One region of the Lysinibacillus sp. NPDC058147 genome, then DNA from elsewhere that is predicted to be linked to it. Evidence: riboswitches for the same ligand, from Rfam matches in the RefSeq annotation. Region 1 holds a riboswitch; each other region holds the start of a gene.
The links. Region 1 has a riboswitch for S-adenosylmethionine ahead of ACFVT8_RS18230 (cyclase family protein). Riboswitches for the same ligand answer to the same signal wherever they lie in the genome.

Region 1 (4,521 bases):
TATTCATTGGCCAGGTAAAAATAAATTTGCAGAATCTTGGAGAGCACTTGAAGATTTATACGAGCAAGGGAAAATTAAAGCTATTGGGGTATGTAACTTCCAAGTATCACACTTACAGGATCTTCTTAAAATCGCTCGTATCAAACCAGTTATTAACCAAGTGGAACTTCATCCACGATTACAACAAACTGAGGTCCGTTCATTCTGCGAAGAGCACAATATTCAAATGGAAGCTTGGGCACCATTAATGCAAGGTGGACTTCTTGAAAATGAAACTATTTCTAAAATAGCTGAAAAATACGGGAAATCAAATCCTCAAGTTATCTTACGCTGGGATATTCAAAATGGTATCGTCACAATTCCAAAATCTGTGCGCAGAGAACGTATGATTCAAAACGCTGATATTTTTGATTTCACACTAACTGATGAAGAAATGGCTATCATTAACGCCATGAATCTAGATCAACGTGTTGGACCAAACCCAGATGAGTTTGATTTTGTAATGTAAAACGATGGCTATGTAAACGTGAAAGAGACTGTCTTATTTTCTTAGTATAGAAAACTTTTTAGACAGTCTCTTTCCAATCTATTTAAGATGTATGCTTTATTGCGATATCTTCATCACGTTGCATTATTAGTACATCTTCACCTTTATCTTGTAGTACTTCGATATGTTTTTCACCCCAAGTGCAAAGCATATTGAGCACAGGGTCCATCTCTTGACCATAAGGTGTTAGCGAATATTCAACTTTTGGTGGTACTTGATTGAAAACCTTACGATCAATTAATCCTGACTGCTCTAATTCACGTAATTGGCTCGTTAGCATTTTTTGCGAAATGCCTGGAATCAATCGACGAAATTCATTCGTACGAATTTGACCATGGTGGTTAAGATGACAAAGAATAATAGGTTTCCATTTGCCCCCAATAACTTCAAGAGTGGCTTCAACACCAATATTATAAACTTTTTTCATTGTAAACCCCCTGTAATATTCAATAGTAACTAAAAGTACCCTATATAACTTTTAGGCATATATGAATATTACTATATACTATAAAAGAAATCAAAGGAGATATTATTAGAATGAAAGATACAAAAGTGCCGAATGCCAAACTAACATTACTCGCACTTGCGATTAGTGCATTTGGTATCGGTTCTACAGAATTTATAAGCGTTGGACTACTTCCATTAATTACAGAAAATTTTGATATAACATTAAGTACTGCGGGTTTAACCGTATCCATATATGCACTAGGTGTAACTATTGGTGCACCGCTTTTAACAGCATTAACATCGCGCATAAGTCGCAAAAATGTATTACTGCTTGTTATGGTACTATTTATTATCGGTAATTTACTTGCAGCATTAGCACCCTCATTCTCATTACTACTAACGGGGCGTGTTATTTCAGCATTAGCACATGGTGTGTTTATGTCTATTGCCTCTGTTATCGCTGCAGATGTTGTAGCGCCTAATAAACGAGCAAGTGCAATAGCTTTTATGTTTACAGGACTAACATTAGCAACTGTGACTGGTGTCCCACTAGGGACTTTTATTGGACAAATAACTGATTGGCGAATGTCGTTCATTTTCATAGTTATCATAGGTATTATTGGCTTAATTAGTAATGCCCTACTTGTACCTAGTCAATTAACTAAAGGGAATCCAATATCTATTCGAGATATCGGGAAAGTATTAGGAAATATAAGAATGCTATTAATTCTCTTTATTACTGCAATTGGATATGGTGGCGCATTCGTAGTGTATACGTATATTTCTCCTATTTTAGAGCAGTATATGGGCTACTCACCTAAAGCAATAGTCGTGATTTTAGTTGTATACGGTATTTGTGTTGCCATCGGTAATACATTAGGTGGTCATTTTGCGAATAATAACCCTTTACGTTCTATTTTTATTATCCTTATTGGCTTAGCATTAGCGCTACTCGGCATCAACTTCTTTTTAGAATCATCAATCGGTGGATTAATAATGGTCTTAATTATGGGGCTATTTATGTTTATGAATGTACCGGGATTACAGCTTTATGCCGTTCAGATTTCAGAAAAATATATACCATCAGCTATTTCAATGGCTTCAGCATTAAATATTTCGGCCTTTAACATTGGTATTTTTCTAGGATCCTACATTGGAGGAATCATCGTTCGCCAACAATCATTAGCTCATACTCCTATATACGGATTCGGTATGGTGATGGTTGCTGCAGTTACTACGTTACTATGGTTAATCTTCGATAGAAACAAAAAATAAATACATTGCTTACAGGTAAAAAAATGTGAGGAAGGTGCTGTCTAAAAAGCGCCTTCCTTTTTGCTATTTATTTGATTGAAGGAAAGTATCATCAAAACATGCCTTGAAATTTGGATACAGATAGTCTAATGACGATTGAATATTGCCTCATCATATATTGCACAATTTTTTTCATCTAGAAGAAGTATAAGTTGATCGAGAGTTAACCCATTCAACTGAGCCCTTTTGAACTGCCCCGTAAAAGTTAGACACCAATCTAACTTTTTTGGGTCAGATCATTTTTCTCTCAGTTTTTTCAAAGTTAACCATTAACACCGAAAGTCTTAGTTGTACATAATATAAGGTATCAGCATAGGATAGGAGGAATTTAGTTGTATTACAATCCTTATCCGTATTTTGTCTATCCTAATTATTATCCGGCATGGGTAATGGCAAATCAACCAACAATTCAACACCCTTCTAGCCATCTAGCAATGCCGACAAACCCAACAAATAGAAGCCCATTTCCAATCGTCAATACAAAGAAATTGAAGACTTCTGCGAAACGGATCAAGGTTATTATGCAGCAAGCACAATTACTTACGGATAAAATTGATGAATCAGAGCAATTTGCGCATGATCTTATGAACGCAGCACAACAATCAAATAAAACCGAAGTTGAAAAGTTAATTGCGTCAACAGGCATTACTATAAAATTCGAAACCGCATATACACCAGATGGGTTACGTATAACATTTACTGAAAGTAGCTGTTGTAAGCTAACACTAATTTTGGGTTGGTGAAGAGTTGGTCCTTTGAAAAGGGCCCTCTTTTTTTGCCTTTATAATCTTTATGAATTTTAACCTTGTATTCCTATTGAACTTGTAAACAATAAATAAATATGCTAAAGTGTTTGTAATCGTTATTTCTGAAAATTCTTATATCGTTTTTTTCTTATCAAGAGAGACGGAGGGATTGGCCCTATGAAGTCTCAGCAACCAGCCTATAGGTATGGTGCTAATTCCAATTGGCAAAAATTTGGCCTTGAAGATGAGAAGACTTACTTCAGTTGCTTTGCGCAAGAGTCCTCTTCTTCAAGGAGGACTCTTTTTTGTTTTTACATTCTAATTAAAAGAAAGCAGGGAACTATTATGACAAACGAACTTTTACAAGCAATTCAACTATTGAAATCGAAAGAATGGGTAGATTTAACACATACTTTTGGTCCAAATTCTCCACATTTCTTTATGTTTGATGATGCAAAATTTGAAACATTATTTTCGCATGACGACGGCTTCTTTGCACAACAATTCACTTTCCCTGGGCAATATGGAACACATATCGACCCACCTATCCATTTTGTGCGAGATACACGCTATTTAGAGGAATTGGAGCTAAAAGAACTAGTGCTACCACTAATCGTTATTGATAAATCTAAAGAAGCCGAAACTAATAACGACTACACGTTAAGTGTTCAAGATATTCTCGACTTTGAAGCTCAATATGGGGAAATTGAAGCAGGTACCTTTGTTGCGCTACGTACCGATTGGAGTAAACGTTGGCCAGATAAAGAGTCTTTCAGCAACAAAGACGCTGATGGCAATAATCACATTCCAGGCTGGGGATTAGAAGCGTTACAATTTTTATTCAACGAACGAAAAGTAAGTGCTATTGGCCACGAAACTTTTGATACGGATTCAGCAGCTGATTTTCGTAAAAATGGTAAGTTAGACGGCGAATATTTTGTGCTAGAGCAAGATACTTACCAAATTGAGCTTATGACAAATTTAGATAAGCTCCCTCCAAAAGGCGCTGCTATATTCAATATTGTGCCAAAGCCTGAAAAAGCGTCTGGATTCCCTGTCCGTTCATTCGCAATATTACCTTAATATAGCAAAGGGTCTGATTCAATAAATATTGAATCAGACCCTTCATAAATTTAATTTATCTAGATGTATTCTTTCTTTTGAAAACAAAATAAACAATCAACATAATGATGATGAACAATACTATAACATAAATACTGTAGCGGGATAAATATAACCCAACATAATGCCACTTCTCTCCAAGTACCTTCCCTAAGGTAATAAAAGTAAATGTCCATATAGTTGCTCCCGTATAAGCAAAGAAAGCAAATTTTTTATAAGGATAATTATTAATTGCCGCAATATAGGCAGTAAGATGTCGTACACCAGGAATAAAATATCCTATTAATAATAATATCGGTCCAATTTTTTCAAATAATTTTTTAGTAAAATCAATTTTCTGTTCAG
Region 2 (4,521 bases), on a different contig from region 1:
AAATAACCCTTCACATCATGCTCCTGCATGATGTCTTCTGCAATGATTAATTTATTCATTATTGTTCACTCCAGTTGATGTAAGAAGTATTTCATTCTCCTTCATTATTTTTCTAACATTCTCTTGATTTATAAACACAACAACTATAGTAATAAAGATGGCTTAACAATTTCTATACAAAATTTATGGTAAATCGACCACTTTAAAATATTATTATATTTTTGCTGTAAACTACAGAATAATAACTTTTCTGATAAAAAAATGTATTTTTCTGAAAAAAGACGTTTTAGAGGAAGAAAAAAAGGGAATGTAAGCTTTCATACTTACATTCCCTTTTTGATAAATTATAATTATTTAACTGGTACAACCGAACCTTTCCATTCTTCAATAATGAAGTCTTGGATTTCTTTAGATTTTAATACTTCTACTAATTTTTTAATTTCTGGTTTTGTTTCATCACCAGCACGTACAGCGATAATGTTTACATATGGAGATTCTTTATCTTCAAGAGAAATTGCATCTTTCAATGGATTTAAGCCGTTATCGATTGCAAAGTTCGAGTTGATCAGAACCGCATCACCTTCATTATTTTCGTACATTTGTACAAGCATTTCAGGCGCTGTATTTGCATCGAATTTGAAGTTTTTAGGGTTTTCTGCGATATCTTTTATTTCTGCTGCTGTTTTATCAACACCATCTTTTAATTTAATTAAGCCTTTAGCTTCTAATAGTGATAACATACGACCGTGGTCTGAAACTGAGCTAGAAAGTAAAATTGTTGCACCCTCTGGTAGATCCTCAAGAGATTTATATTTTTTAGAGTAAATCCCGATTGGTTCAATGTGAATAGCACCAGCATTTACAAAGTCATAGCCATTTTCTTTCATGCTAAGTTCTAAGAAAGGTAGATGTTGGAAATAGTTTGCATCAAGTTCGCCAGATTCTAAATCTTTGTTTGGTAATACATAGTCTTGATATGTTTCAATTTTAAGATCGATACCTTCTTTAGCTAAAATTGGTTTTGCTTTTTCCAGAATAACCGCATGAGGTGTATTTGAAGCACCTACTGTTAACGTTGCTTTTTCTTTACTATCACTAGATGATGATCCTGAGCTTGTATCTTCTTTTTTACCAGCACCACAAGCGGCTAAAGCTAGTACTAATACTGATAAAAATAATCCTGCTAATAACTTCTTCATTTTATTACTCTCCCTTTTTCTTATTTAAATATGTTAGCGGTATAAAACCGAAATAACCTCTTAGATGTAGCGAGATGTTCTTTTTAACGTTTATCTGTTTTGATCGTAATCATGTCGCCAATCCATTGGATAATAAATACAACTATTAAGATTAATATAGTCGCCATTAAAGTTACATCTGTGCGATTACGTTGGAAACCATCTAAGAATGCTAAGTTTCCTAGACCACCTGCACCGATAATACCTGCCATCGCAGTATAACCAACAAGTGCTACAGCCGTTACAGTAATACCCGAAATAAGCGCTGGTAACGATTCTGGAATTAATACTTTCCAAATAATCGTTGATGTTTTGGCACCCATCGAACGAGCTGCTTCAATAACACCTTTATCGATTTCACGTAAGGCGATTAATACCATTCGTGCATAGAATGGTGCAGCTCCAATTATTAGTGCTGGTAAAGCCGCATCTGCGCCACGAATTGTGCCGAGTAAAAACTTCGTAAATGGAATTAATAAGATAATCAAAACGATAAATGGAATCGAACGGAAAATGTTAACGATTGAGCCCGTTAAAAAGTTCACAAGTTTATTGGCCCATAATTGGTTGGGACTTGATAAAAATAATAAGATTCCAATTACTAATCCAAGTATAAATGTGATAACCGTAGAAACTGTTGTCATGTACAATGTTTCATACGTAGCGTCCCACAATTTTTCCCAGTCGACATTCGGAAAAAGACTAGTTAGCATTTGCAATCACCTCCGTTTGTACTTCGACTGTATTTAAGTAGCTAAGTGCAGCAGCAACATTGGACTCTGAGCCCTCAATTTGCACAATAAGTGTACCGTACGCGCCATTTTTCGTTTGCGAAATATTCCCATGTACAATACTTACTTCTACATCAAACTGTTTCACAAGATGTGAAATGACAGGCTGCTCCGTTTTTTCACCTACAAAAATTAGCTTAACAAGTTGTCCATTAGGGTAATTTGCTTTAATTTGTGCCACAGTATCCTGTGTTTCCTTCGTATCTGTAATTTGAGAAACGAATTTTTTCGTAATGGCAGCTTGTGGAGCTTGGAATACTTGTAATACTTCACCACGTTCTACAATTTCTCCAGCTTCCATAACCGCTACACGATGACAAATTTTGCGAATAACGTGCATTTCATGTGTGATTAACACAATCGTTAAACCTAATCGTTCGTTAATATCGACAAGGAGATCAAGGATAGCATCTGTTGTCTCCGGATCGAGTGCGGATGTTGCCTCATCACATAACAATACCTCTGGATTATTAGCAAGTGCACGAGCGATACCTACACGTTGCTTTTGTCCACCTGATAATTGTGATGGATATGCTTTAGCGCGCCCTTCTAGGCCAACTAAAGTTATTAATTCTTTCACACGTGCTTCACGTTTTGCTTTTGGAACACCTGCAATTTCTAGTGGGAAAGCGATGTTTTCTTCAACAGTTCTAGACCAAAGTAAGTTGAAATGTTGGAAAATCATACTGACCTTTTGTCTAGCATCTCTGAGCTTTTGCCCCTTTATGGATGAAAATTCTTGATTGTTAACCGTCACCGTACCGGATGTAGGCTTTTCCAAGCCGTTTAACAAGCGAATCATTGTACTTTTACCAGCGCCACTATAGCCGATAATGCCGAAAATTTCACCTTTATTAATAGAAAGGTTGACGTCTTTGACAGCTATTAATTCGCCATTCGCGGTTTTGTATTTCTTCGTAATATTTTGAAGATTGATCATAGCGAATTCTCCTTTTCTTATATCAATTATGCCTCGGCATAATTGCGTCCGGAATCGGCTTTGTGCTTAGGCCTGCAGATGTTTTCTGCGCGAATGCGTAGTGCTAACGCAGCGGACAGTAACGTCTATTTGTCTGTGCGAAAGCGAAGCGTCAGCAACACAGCACCAATGCAGGTCAATTAGCCGTTATCGCATGGATGCGATGGTTTTAGGCTAATATCCCCTAAGCACTCCTTTCCGATTCCGTGACATCTGCCGGAGGCTTTAGGCCAACATGACGTTGGTCACTCAGTCGTTGCCACAGGATGTGGCGTTCTTAGACTGAGTTCTTCTATTTCAGCGGGTGTTGAAAGAAGTTAAAAAAACCCCTTCACTTATAGACAAGTAGAAGGGGTCACGTATCTTATACGCTAAACCGTTCTCTCATCTGTCAAAGATAAATCTTTGGGTGATTTGGCACCTTTTCACTTTGTGATGGTTGCCGGGCTTCATAGGGCACTTCCCTCCGCCGCTCTTTATAAGAGTTCGATATATTTATTGTTTTTTTAATATATTTGTTACTTTACCACGCTATTAATATTCAGTCAATTAATTTTTTAACAATTCGTATAAATATGGTACGGATTGAAAGGCATAAACCTTTTCTGTCACTTCTCCGTCTTCACATACGAGTAAACATGGTACACTTTCGATTTTATGAGCATAAGCTATTTGCTCTATAAAATTAATATTCGCTTTACCGACCTGTAGCTGTGGCAGCAATTGCTCAACAATCGTCATCATTTTCGATGCAACTGCACACGTTCCACACATTGGCGTATATAAATAAAAGGCAGCCTTTTCACCTGATTGGACAACTGCGTCCCACTGCTCTTTTGACCATTCTTCCATCATTTTTCACGCAACCTTACAAAATATATTCATTATGGATTGAGAAGTGTGCACGAAGTAATATCGCTGCTAACACCTTTCTCGGAGTTGTCTCAACTTCCTTATATGTTGGCATCGTACGTAAATGCTCTGCCTCTGGATAATGTCTGTCCATTAATGCTCGTAGTTTATCACCCGATGTATCTGCATCAAAAAACGTAAAAAGCTCACATCCCTCGTATGGATCAAGCAACTCTTCTAATTGATGCACACCGATTGTACCATTCGTACAAAGTATTTTAACATCTTCATTTAAAATAGGTTCAATTTGAAGCTTATCCGATCGGCCTTCGACAATTAAGCATTTTCCCTCGACCATCACGCCACCCCCATTTAGACATATCCCTTATAACTCATTATATCAATAAACCTTGTTGTTGATACAGTTAGACACCTATTGATAAAGGAATATACTTGCTTTCACCACACTTACTGTAATGACAGGATGAATGAAGATAATAAAAAACGTCGGTAGTTTCCGACGTTTTTCTAATTCAGGCTTGTCTTATTCTGCAATCATTTCTTCGTATTGCTCAGCTGTCATTAGCTTTTCAATCTCTGATGCATCAGCTGGCTCTACAACGATCATCCATGCTTTTTCATATGGTGATTCATTAACGAA
Region 3 (4,521 bases), on a different contig from region 1:
GTTTTTGCATGGTATGTAGTAATAGTGTCGCACCAAGCCCATGTCCTATTAAAAAGACAGGTAAATTATACGAAAAAGCATTCTCCATTAAATGCCTTGTATATTTGTTGTATTCTTTAAAATCTTCATCATGAACACGCGAAAATCCTACATTTACCCCATGATTAGGTAAATCCCCCATGACTATGTGGAAGCCTTCCAATCTAAGTTTTTCTATAAGCCATGCATACCATCGGTGATTTTCATATGCACCATGAAGAATAGCAACCACAGCCTTTGCTTGTCCATCAGCTTCCCATTTCCACATTTCACATAGTCCTCCTAAAAAAATAATTACACAATGATTATATCGGAATATCTAGCTCATTTTAATTTTATATTTCCATCAAGTTGCGTATTTGATACGATAATATTACATCATAGAAAGAAAAGAGGCGATCCTCATGATCTATCCATTTAAAGGTAAAACACCCAATATCGATCCGTCTGTTTTTATCGCCGATTATGCAACCGTTACTGGTGACGTTACAATAGGTGCTGAAACAACAATTTGGTTTAACACAGTTATACGAGGGGATGTATCACCGACAATTATCGGAAAACGAGTTAGTATTCAAGACCTCTGTTGCTTACATCAAAGCCCTAAATATCCGCTCATTATTGAAGATGAAGTAACAGTCGGACATCAAGTAACTTTACATAGCTGCACGATTCGTAAAAAAGCCTTAATAGGTATGGGCTCTATAGTATTAGACGGAGCGGAGATTGGAGAGGGTGCATTCATTGGGGCGGGTAGTCTAGTACCTCCTGGCAAAGTCATTCCTCCAAATAGCTTAGCATTAGGTCGTCCTGCAAAGGTTGTAAGAGAATTGAATGATGAAGATAAAGAAGATATGGAACGCATCATACGTGAATATGTAGAAAAAGGACAATACTATAAATCTCTTCAAACAGAAAATAAATAGCTATTTCAACAGCTCCACGTTTGCTTGAACAGACGAACCATACATAATTATGATTAGGAGCTTCTCTTTTTCGATAAAAACAGCGAAAGGGGCTATAAGAATGTTGAGCCCCTTTCTGTAAAAGTTATTTTAAAATATTTTTCTAGCTACTTCATTACTTTAGCTGAATAGCTTAGTAGCCTACTTTTTCTTTTAATGCGTCAGCTTTGTCTGTTTGTTCCCAAGGTACATTTAAGTCTGTACGACCGAAGTGACCATATGCTGCAGTTTGCTTATAAATAGGGCGACGAAGGTTAAGCATTTTAATAATCCCTGCTGGGCGTAGATCAAATAGCTCGCGTACCCATTTTACAATTTCACTTTCCGCAACTTTTCCTGTCCCGAATGTATCAACAGCAATAGATACAGGTTGTGCAACACCAATCGCATAAGCTAGTTGTACTTCAGCTCGTTCTGCTAAACCAGCTGCTACGATGTTTTTTGCCACATAGCGTGCTGCATACGCCGCTGAACGGTCTACCTTAGTTGCGTCCTTACCAGAGAAAGCACCTCCGCCATGACGTGCATAGCCACCGTATGTATCAACGATGATTTTACGTCCAGTTAGACCAGCATCCCCTTTTGGACCACCAATTACGAATCGGCCAGTTGGGTTGATGAAATATTTAGTATCGGCATCAAGTAATTCACTTGGAACAACTGGAGCAATAACGAATTCTTTTAAGTCTGCTTGAATTTGCTCAAGTGTAGCTTCTTCGTCATGCTGTGTTGAAATTACAATCGTATCCACGCGCACTGGTACATTGTTTTCATCATATTCAATAGTTACTTGTGTTTTTCCGTCTGGACGTAAATATGCTAGTTCACCAGATTTACGTACTTCCGTTAAACGACGAGCCAATTTATGCGCTAAACTAATTGGTAATGGCATAAGCTCTGGTGTTTCGTTACATGCATAACCGAACATTAAACCTTGGTCACCTGCACCAATTGCTTCAATGTCAGCATCTGTCATAGAGCCTTCACGCGCCTCTAATGCTTGGTCAACACCTTGAGCTATATCAGGTGATTGCTCACCAATAGCAACAAGTACTGCTAGGTTTTCAGCATCAAAGCCATATTTCCCACGTGTATAACCGATTTCTGCTACAGTATCACGAACGATACCTTTAATATCTACATAAGTAGAAGTAGTAATTTCTCCTGCTACTAAAACTAAGCCTGTAGTTACTGTTGTTTCACACGCTACACGTGCGTTTGGATCTTCTGCTAAAATTGCATCTAAAATGGCATCCGAGATTTGATCACAAATTTTGTCTGGATGTCCTTCTGTTACACTCTCTGATGTAAACAGTCGACGGTTTGTCATTTGGTTTCCTCCTATTACTTTTACAAATAATATTTGCGAATTAATACGGTACTCATTACCCATGTCAAGTCCGCTCCTAAAGATTGAACTCTTAAGCCGTTGTTGCTGTCGTCGCACTTTCGCACAATAAAACAGCTGCTGCTCTTAACACGAGGGTTTCGAAAGATCCGTCATTTAATAAGGAAAGGACTATATACTTACCTTTATATTCGTTTTTAACAATAAAAAAATCCTTTTCCCACGTTTACTTAACATGAGGAAAGGAATAATGACTTCATAACCTTTCACTCTTATCGTTCAAGGGGTTTCCCCTTGCATCAGGTTGGCACCAGCGCATGTCGTGAAATGTTTCATGCAGGTTGCCGGGTTTCATAGGGCCTGACCCTCCACCAGCTCGGGATAAGAGTATCCGTTCAATATCTCATAATACGGAAAAGGTCGAACGTTGTCAAATATTTTTCACTTATTTCAGCGGATGTTCAAAAAACCGCTGAAATAGAGGAACTCAGTCTAAGAACGCCACGTCCTCTAACAATTTATCTGTGCGACAGCGACACAGACTGAATGACCGACATCACGTTGACACAAAGCTGATTCCAGACGCAATTGCTGGGACATAATTGATTGTATTCTTATAAAGAAAGTATGGGTTATGTAATTTGGATTATGCTGTAATTTGAAACAAAATAATCCCTATTCTCCACCTCACATCATGTGTTAACATATGTGTGACCCTTTACAGCACATTTTGTGGCTACAGAACATGTGGTGGATGAATATGATCCTAGCCTCTTTTCAGTTGACACAAGCTCCAACTTTAAAAACAGCTAAGACTTCACATCCTGTGCGAACCTCATGTCAACAAAAGCTTCCAAATGCATTTTTGCTGTGTCGAAAGTGATTGTGTGATCACTTATAATAAATAGGGTAAAAGGCAATATAAAAACGAATCTATTTACTTTTTGTCGTTTTCTTGAAAAGTAATAAAATCTGAAAAATAATTTCTTAATTAGTATAGATTATTTAAGCAATTGTGTTATACTAATTTTGAAATTAAGAAAATCTCCCTCGAACTCTAGGGAATACTATAAAAAAGGATGGTATTTAATCGATGAATTCAGTAGAAATTGCAAACGAACTGAAGGAATTATTAAGCGGCGGTAACATTAATGTTCAACTTTCAGTACCACAATTAGCTGAAAAGGCTACTTCTCGTGGTGAAGCTATGTTAACAGTAGATGGCGCAGTTCGTGCAGAAACTGGCAAATACACTGGTCGTTCACCTAAAGATAAATATACGGTAGAAGAAGATAGCACAAAGGATAAAATTGACTGGGGCAAAGTTAACCGACCAATTTCTTCTGAAGTGTTCGATAACTTATATGTAAAAGTAGTAAAATATTTAAAAGAACGTGACGAATTATTCGTATTCAAAGGCTTTGCTGGTGCTGACAAAGATTCACAATTAAGCATCCAAGTAATCAATGAATATGCTTGGCACAATCTTTTCGCTCATCAATTATTTATCCGTCCAACTAAAGAAGAATTAGCTTCTCATGTTGCTGACTTCACGGTTATCTCTGCTCCTAACTTTAAAGCAGACCCTGCTGTTGATGGCACAGCTTCTGAAACTTTCATCATTGTATCACTTGAAAAGAAAATCATCCTAATCGGTGGTACTGAATACGCTGGTGAAATCAAAAAATCTATTTTCGGTATTATGAACTACTTATTACCACAACAAGGCATCCTTTCAATGCACTGCTCAGCAAACGTTGGCGAAGCTGGTGATGTTGCATTATTCTTCGGTTTATCTGGTACTGGTAAAACTACTTTATCTGCTGATCCTGACCGTAAGCTTATCGGTGACGATGAACACGGTTGGTCTGATAATGGTGTATTCAACATTGAGGGTGGTTGCTATGCGAAAACAATTAACCTTTCTGCTGAAAAAGAACCAGAAATCTACAACGCAATCCGCTTCGGTTCTGTTCTAGAAAACGTAGCTGTTGATCCAGAAACTCGAGTTTGTGACTATGATGATGGTTCATTAACAGAAAATACACGTGTAGCTTATCCAATTCAATACATTGAAAATATTGTTGATCCATCTGTTGCAGGTCACCCAAAAACAATCATCTTCTTAACAGCTGATGCATTTGGCGTATTACCTCCAATCAGTAAATT
Region 4 (4,521 bases), on a different contig from region 1:
TGCCGGATCCCGGATATCCAGATTACTTATCCGGAGTCGTATTAGGTGATGTTAATTTTGAAGTCATGCCACTTTTTGCAGAAAATAATTTCCTGCCTGATTATAATGCTTTATCCGATGCAGTAAAAGAAAAGGCGAAGCTGCTTTACTTGAATTACCCGAATAATCCAACTGGTGGTACTGCAACACTTGAATTTTTCGAGGAAACAGTACGCTTTGCAAAAGAACACAACATTATCGTATCACATGATTTTGCCTACGGGGCAATTGGATTTGACGGCAATAAACCTATCAGCTTCTTGCAAGCGGACGGTGCGAAAGATGTCGGTATCGAAATGTATACATTATCCAAAACATATAATATGGCGGGCTGGCGTATTGGTTTTGCAGTTGGTAACCCTGATATTGTTGCAGCCATTAACCTTATTCAAGATCATCTATTTTGTAGTCAATTCCCGGCAGTGCAACAAGCCGCGGCAGTTGCGCTTACTGCTTCTCAAAGTTGCGCGGATGAGCTAAGAGCGACTTATGAGCGTCGACGAAATGTCCTGATTGAAGAAGCTCAGCGAATTGGCTGGCAAGTAACAGCTCCGAAAGGCTCTTTCTTTGCATGGCTCCCTGTTCCGTTAGGTTTTACGAGTGAACAATTTGCCGATTTATTACTTGACAAAGCTGATATCGCAGTTGCTGCAGGCAATGGCTTCGGTCAATATGGTGAAGGCTATGTGCGGGTTGGTTTACTTGTTAGCGAAGACCGTTTACGCGAAGCGATTAGCAGAATTGAAAAATTAAACTTATTTAGCTCATGAACATCTCAATCCCCCTACCTGAGTAGATTAAACTGCTCAAACTTGCTATGGGAACAGTTTTTTATTTCACACTCTTTTTTGGTTGCTCTAACCCTTCTTCTAACGGATTCTATCGCGACTAAATATTATAATAAAATAAAAAATTTTAAAAATTCGATTGACTTACTATATCCTATAATTTATATTAGTTCTATCGGATTTACAAAAAAATATTATAAATCTCTTATCAAGAGTAGCTGAGGGACTGGCCCTATGAAGCTCGGCAACCTCCTTTTTTAAGGAAGGTGCTAAATCCTGCAAACGACCATCGTTTGAAAGATAAGAGAGGACACTTTTTCATGAGCCTCTCTTAATTTTTTTAAGAGAGTTTTTTTTATTTTCATTTACATGAAGATAAAAGCCTCCGGCATTTTGAATTGTGCTAGCACAATTCAAAATCCGTACGGCAATTACGCCAAGGCGAAATTGTTTTTTTATACAAACCGATAAAACACAACTTTGGAGGTATGTTTCATGAAAAAGAAAAACAAATTTTTATTAGGTTTAGCGGGTCTCACATTGGTAGCAGCATTAGTAGGCTGCGGTACTAAAGAAGATAGTAAAGATAGTCAAAGTAAGGCTATTAATGAACATAAAATTGTAGTAGGTGTAACTTCTGGTCCACACGAGCAAATTGCAGAGGTTGCAGCAAAAGTTGCCAAAGAAAAGGGCTTAGAGGTAGAAGTAAAATCTTTCTCTGATTATGTTTTACCAAATACATCGTTAGCCGAGGGTGATCTTGATGTAAACAGCTATCAACACAAGCCATTCCTCGATGCCTTTAACAAAGATCACAATACAGATTTAGTGCCAGTTGGAAAAACAATTTTAACTCCTATGGGCATATACTCTGAGAAATACAAATCATTCGGTGACGTTCCTGATGGTGCAACATTCGGATTACCAAATGATCCAACAAACGGAGCACGTGCCCTATTTGTCCTTCAAGAGGCGGGCTATATTAAATTAAAAGACGGAGCAGATTTAACAGCATCTATCCGCGATGTGGAAGAAAACAAAAAGAATTTGAAATTCATTGAATTAGAGGCTGCACAAATTCCAAAACAACTTAGTGAAGTAGATGTAGCAGCTATTAATACGAACTTCGCACTTGATGCTGGCATTAACCCTAAAAAAGACGCCATTCTTTTAGAATCTACAGACTCTCCATATGTAAATTACATTGCTGTACGTGCTGAAAACAAGGACGACCCAACTATTAAGAAATTCGTTGAAGCTTATCAATCTGATGAAGTACGCAAATTTATTGAAGAGGAATTCAAAGGTTCTATAATTCCAAGCTGGTAAGTAACGATTAAGAACCTTTCATAAAATCGAGAATCTGCGAGACTCCTACAGGAAAGCTAGCAGATTCTTGCTTTATAGAAGGACTTAGAAAGGAGATATCACAGTATGATTCAATTAGAAAATATAACAAAAGAATTTAAAACTAAAAAAGGTATCGTCAAAGCAGTAGATGGTATTAACTTACATGTCAAAAAAGGTGAAATTCATGGGGTTATCGGCTATAGTGGTGCAGGAAAAAGTACCCTTATTCGCTGTGTCAATTTATTAGAGCGTCCAACAACAGGAAAGGTATTAATCGATCATGTAGATATTACTTCCCTTTCTCTAAACGACCTTCGCAAAACCCGCCAAAAAATCGGGATGATCTTCCAGCATTTTAACCTCTTAAAAACAGCGACTGTGTACAACAATATATCGGTACCATTAAAGCTCCTTGGCTATAACGACTCCGAAGTGAAAAAACGCGTTGCAAAATATGCAGAAATTGTTGGCCTAACAGAGAAATTAGATAGTTATCCTAGCCAGCTTTCAGGTGGTCAAAAACAACGTGTCGCTATTGCACGTGCCCTTGCCCAAGAGCCTGAGATTTTGCTCAGTGATGAAGCAACAAGTGCACTCGACCCTGAAACAACTGACGCTATTCTTGAGCTTCTCTTGAAGATTAATCGTGAGCTAGGCATCACTATTTTACTCATTACACATGAAATGAATGTTATTCAAAAAATTTGCGATGATGTATCTGTTCTTGAATCAGGGAAGGTTGTGGAATATGGCTCTGCTATAGAACTATTTTCGAAGCCTCAGCATCCAACGACCCGAAAGTTTTTAAATACCATTTCTCAACGTAATTTATCGCCTTCCCTTATCGAGCAATTAAATGTTTCGGGGAGTGTTATTCGTTTAACATTCCTTGGTGAAAGTACTGGGAAACCATTACTTGCAGAAGTGAGCAAAGTGTATGATGTTCAACCAAATATTTTAACAGCCAATATCATTGAATTAAAAAACGGCATTGTTGGTAATATTGTCGTGCATCTACACGGTGAGTCACATATCGTTGAAAAAGCACTTAAGTATTTTACAGAAAACGGGGTAAGCGTTGAGGAATTAGGAGGCGAATTAAATGAATAGCATTCAAAGCTTCTTTGCAGATTGGTCAGATGTTATTTGGAAATCTATTATCGAAACCTTTCAAATGGTCGGGATTTCATTGTTTTTCTCTATTTTAATAGGGATCCCATTAGGGCTTTTAATCGTTTTAACTCGTCCGGGGCAATCGTTTGAAAATAAATTTCTCTATCAATTTTTCAATTTATTTATTAATATTATCCGCTCTGTACCATTCATTATTTTACTATTCTTCATTTTACCGTTTACGAAGCTAATCGTCGGCACAACTATTGGTGTAAAAGGTGTTATCGTGCCGCTTGTTGTCTATACAGCGCCTTATATTGCGCGACTTATGGAAACTGCACTTTTAGAAGTTGATCCAGGTGTTGTGGAAGCTTATACAGCAATGGGTATTAAACGTCGTCATATTATTTGGAATGTCTTACTACGTGAGGCACGCCCATCCATTATTTTAGGTTTAACGATTGCCACAATCGGTCTTATCGGAGCAACAGCAATGGCAGGAATGGTTGGTGCCGGTGGTTTAGGTGATCTCGCATACCGTTATGGACATTTACGCTATGAGGTCGATGTGATGTATGCGACAGTGTTTATCTTAATCATTCTTGTTCAGAGTATTCAATCAATAGGTAACCGCGTTGCTGCGAAACTAAAGAAAGATTAGTAGGAGGATTACGATGACAAAGAAAACAGATGGCGATCTACTATTAAAAAATATTAATGCACAAGCCCCCTTCCCTATTTGCTTTGCAGATTTAGAAAAGGCAGTTGCAGAAAAAATGGAAGCTGGTCCGTTTGGTTACATCCGTTCAGGTGCTGGTGGTGAGCAAACATTACGAAATAACCGTGCAGCCTTTGAAAAATACTCTATTGTTCCACGCTTTTTACAAGATGTTTCAAGTATTGATACATCGATTGAACTGTTCGGAAAAGCTCATCCAACTCCGTTCTTATTTGCTCCAGTTGGCATGAACAAAATGGCGCATGACGATGGAGAGCTTGCCGTTGCACGCGCAGCTGATCAGTTAAAAATCCCTTATATTCAAAGTACAGTTTCAAGCTATGCACTCGAGGATGTGGCACAAACAGCTCCCACCGCTACTAAGTGGTTTCAATTATATTGGTCAACAAATGAGGAAATTGCCTATAGCATGGCCGCTCGAGCTGAGGCTGCTGGTTTTGAGGCTATTGTTTTAACTGTAGATACAGTCATGCTTGGCTGGCGTGAAGAAGA

Region 2: another riboswitch for S-adenosylmethionine. It lies ahead of ACFVT8_RS16660 (methionine ABC transporter ATP-binding protein); the one in region 1 lies ahead of ACFVT8_RS18230 (cyclase family protein).
Region 3: another riboswitch for S-adenosylmethionine. It lies ahead of metK (methionine adenosyltransferase); the one in region 1 lies ahead of ACFVT8_RS18230 (cyclase family protein).
Region 4: another riboswitch for S-adenosylmethionine. It lies ahead of ACFVT8_RS22085 (MetQ/NlpA family ABC transporter substrate-binding protein); the one in region 1 lies ahead of ACFVT8_RS18230 (cyclase family protein).

The regions. Positions count from the first base shown of each region.
Region 1 is NZ_JBHVUJ010000006.1:199,431-203,951, forward strand. Features, by position in the region: gene ACFVT8_RS18210 (aldo/keto reductase) at 1-508, shown strand, start outside; gene ACFVT8_RS18215 (winged helix-turn-helix transcriptional regulator) at 591-974, opposite strand; gene ACFVT8_RS18220 (MFS transporter) at 1,085-2,269, shown strand; gene ACFVT8_RS18225 (YuzC family spore coat inner layer protein) at 2,641-3,051, shown strand; SAM riboswitch class I at 3,200-3,305, shown strand; gene ACFVT8_RS18230 (cyclase family protein) at 3,400-4,137, shown strand; gene ACFVT8_RS18235 (DedA family protein) at 4,193-4,521, opposite strand, start outside.
Region 2 is NZ_JBHVUJ010000005.1:234,874-239,394, reverse strand. Features, by position in the region: gene ACFVT8_RS16675 (response regulator) at 1-59, opposite strand, end outside; gene ACFVT8_RS16670 (MetQ/NlpA family ABC transporter substrate-binding protein) at 351-1,199, opposite strand; gene ACFVT8_RS16665 (methionine ABC transporter permease) at 1,283-1,951, opposite strand; gene ACFVT8_RS16660 (methionine ABC transporter ATP-binding protein) at 1,941-2,969, opposite strand; SAM riboswitch class I at 3,390-3,493, opposite strand; gene ACFVT8_RS16655 (thioredoxin family protein) at 3,558-3,860, opposite strand; gene ACFVT8_RS16650 (toprim domain-containing protein) at 3,877-4,218, opposite strand; gene gcvH (glycine cleavage system protein GcvH) at 4,405-4,521, opposite strand, start outside.
Region 3 is NZ_JBHVUJ010000001.1:25,685-30,205, reverse strand. Features, by position in the region: gene ACFVT8_RS00145 (alpha/beta hydrolase) at 1-307, opposite strand, end outside; gene ACFVT8_RS00140 (gamma carbonic anhydrase) at 444-965, shown strand; gene metK (methionine adenosyltransferase) at 1,138-2,334, opposite strand; SAM riboswitch class I at 2,622-2,740, opposite strand; gene pckA (phosphoenolpyruvate carboxykinase (ATP)) at 3,446-4,521, shown strand, end outside.
Region 4 is NZ_JBHVUJ010000011.1:69,554-74,074, reverse strand. Features, by position in the region: gene ACFVT8_RS22090 (pyridoxal phosphate-dependent aminotransferase) at 1-809, shown strand, start outside; SAM riboswitch class I at 1,030-1,134, shown strand; gene ACFVT8_RS22085 (MetQ/NlpA family ABC transporter substrate-binding protein) at 1,323-2,156, shown strand; gene ACFVT8_RS22080 (methionine ABC transporter ATP-binding protein) at 2,262-3,287, shown strand; gene ACFVT8_RS22075 (methionine ABC transporter permease) at 3,280-3,951, shown strand; gene ACFVT8_RS22070 (alpha-hydroxy acid oxidase) at 3,965-4,521, shown strand, end outside.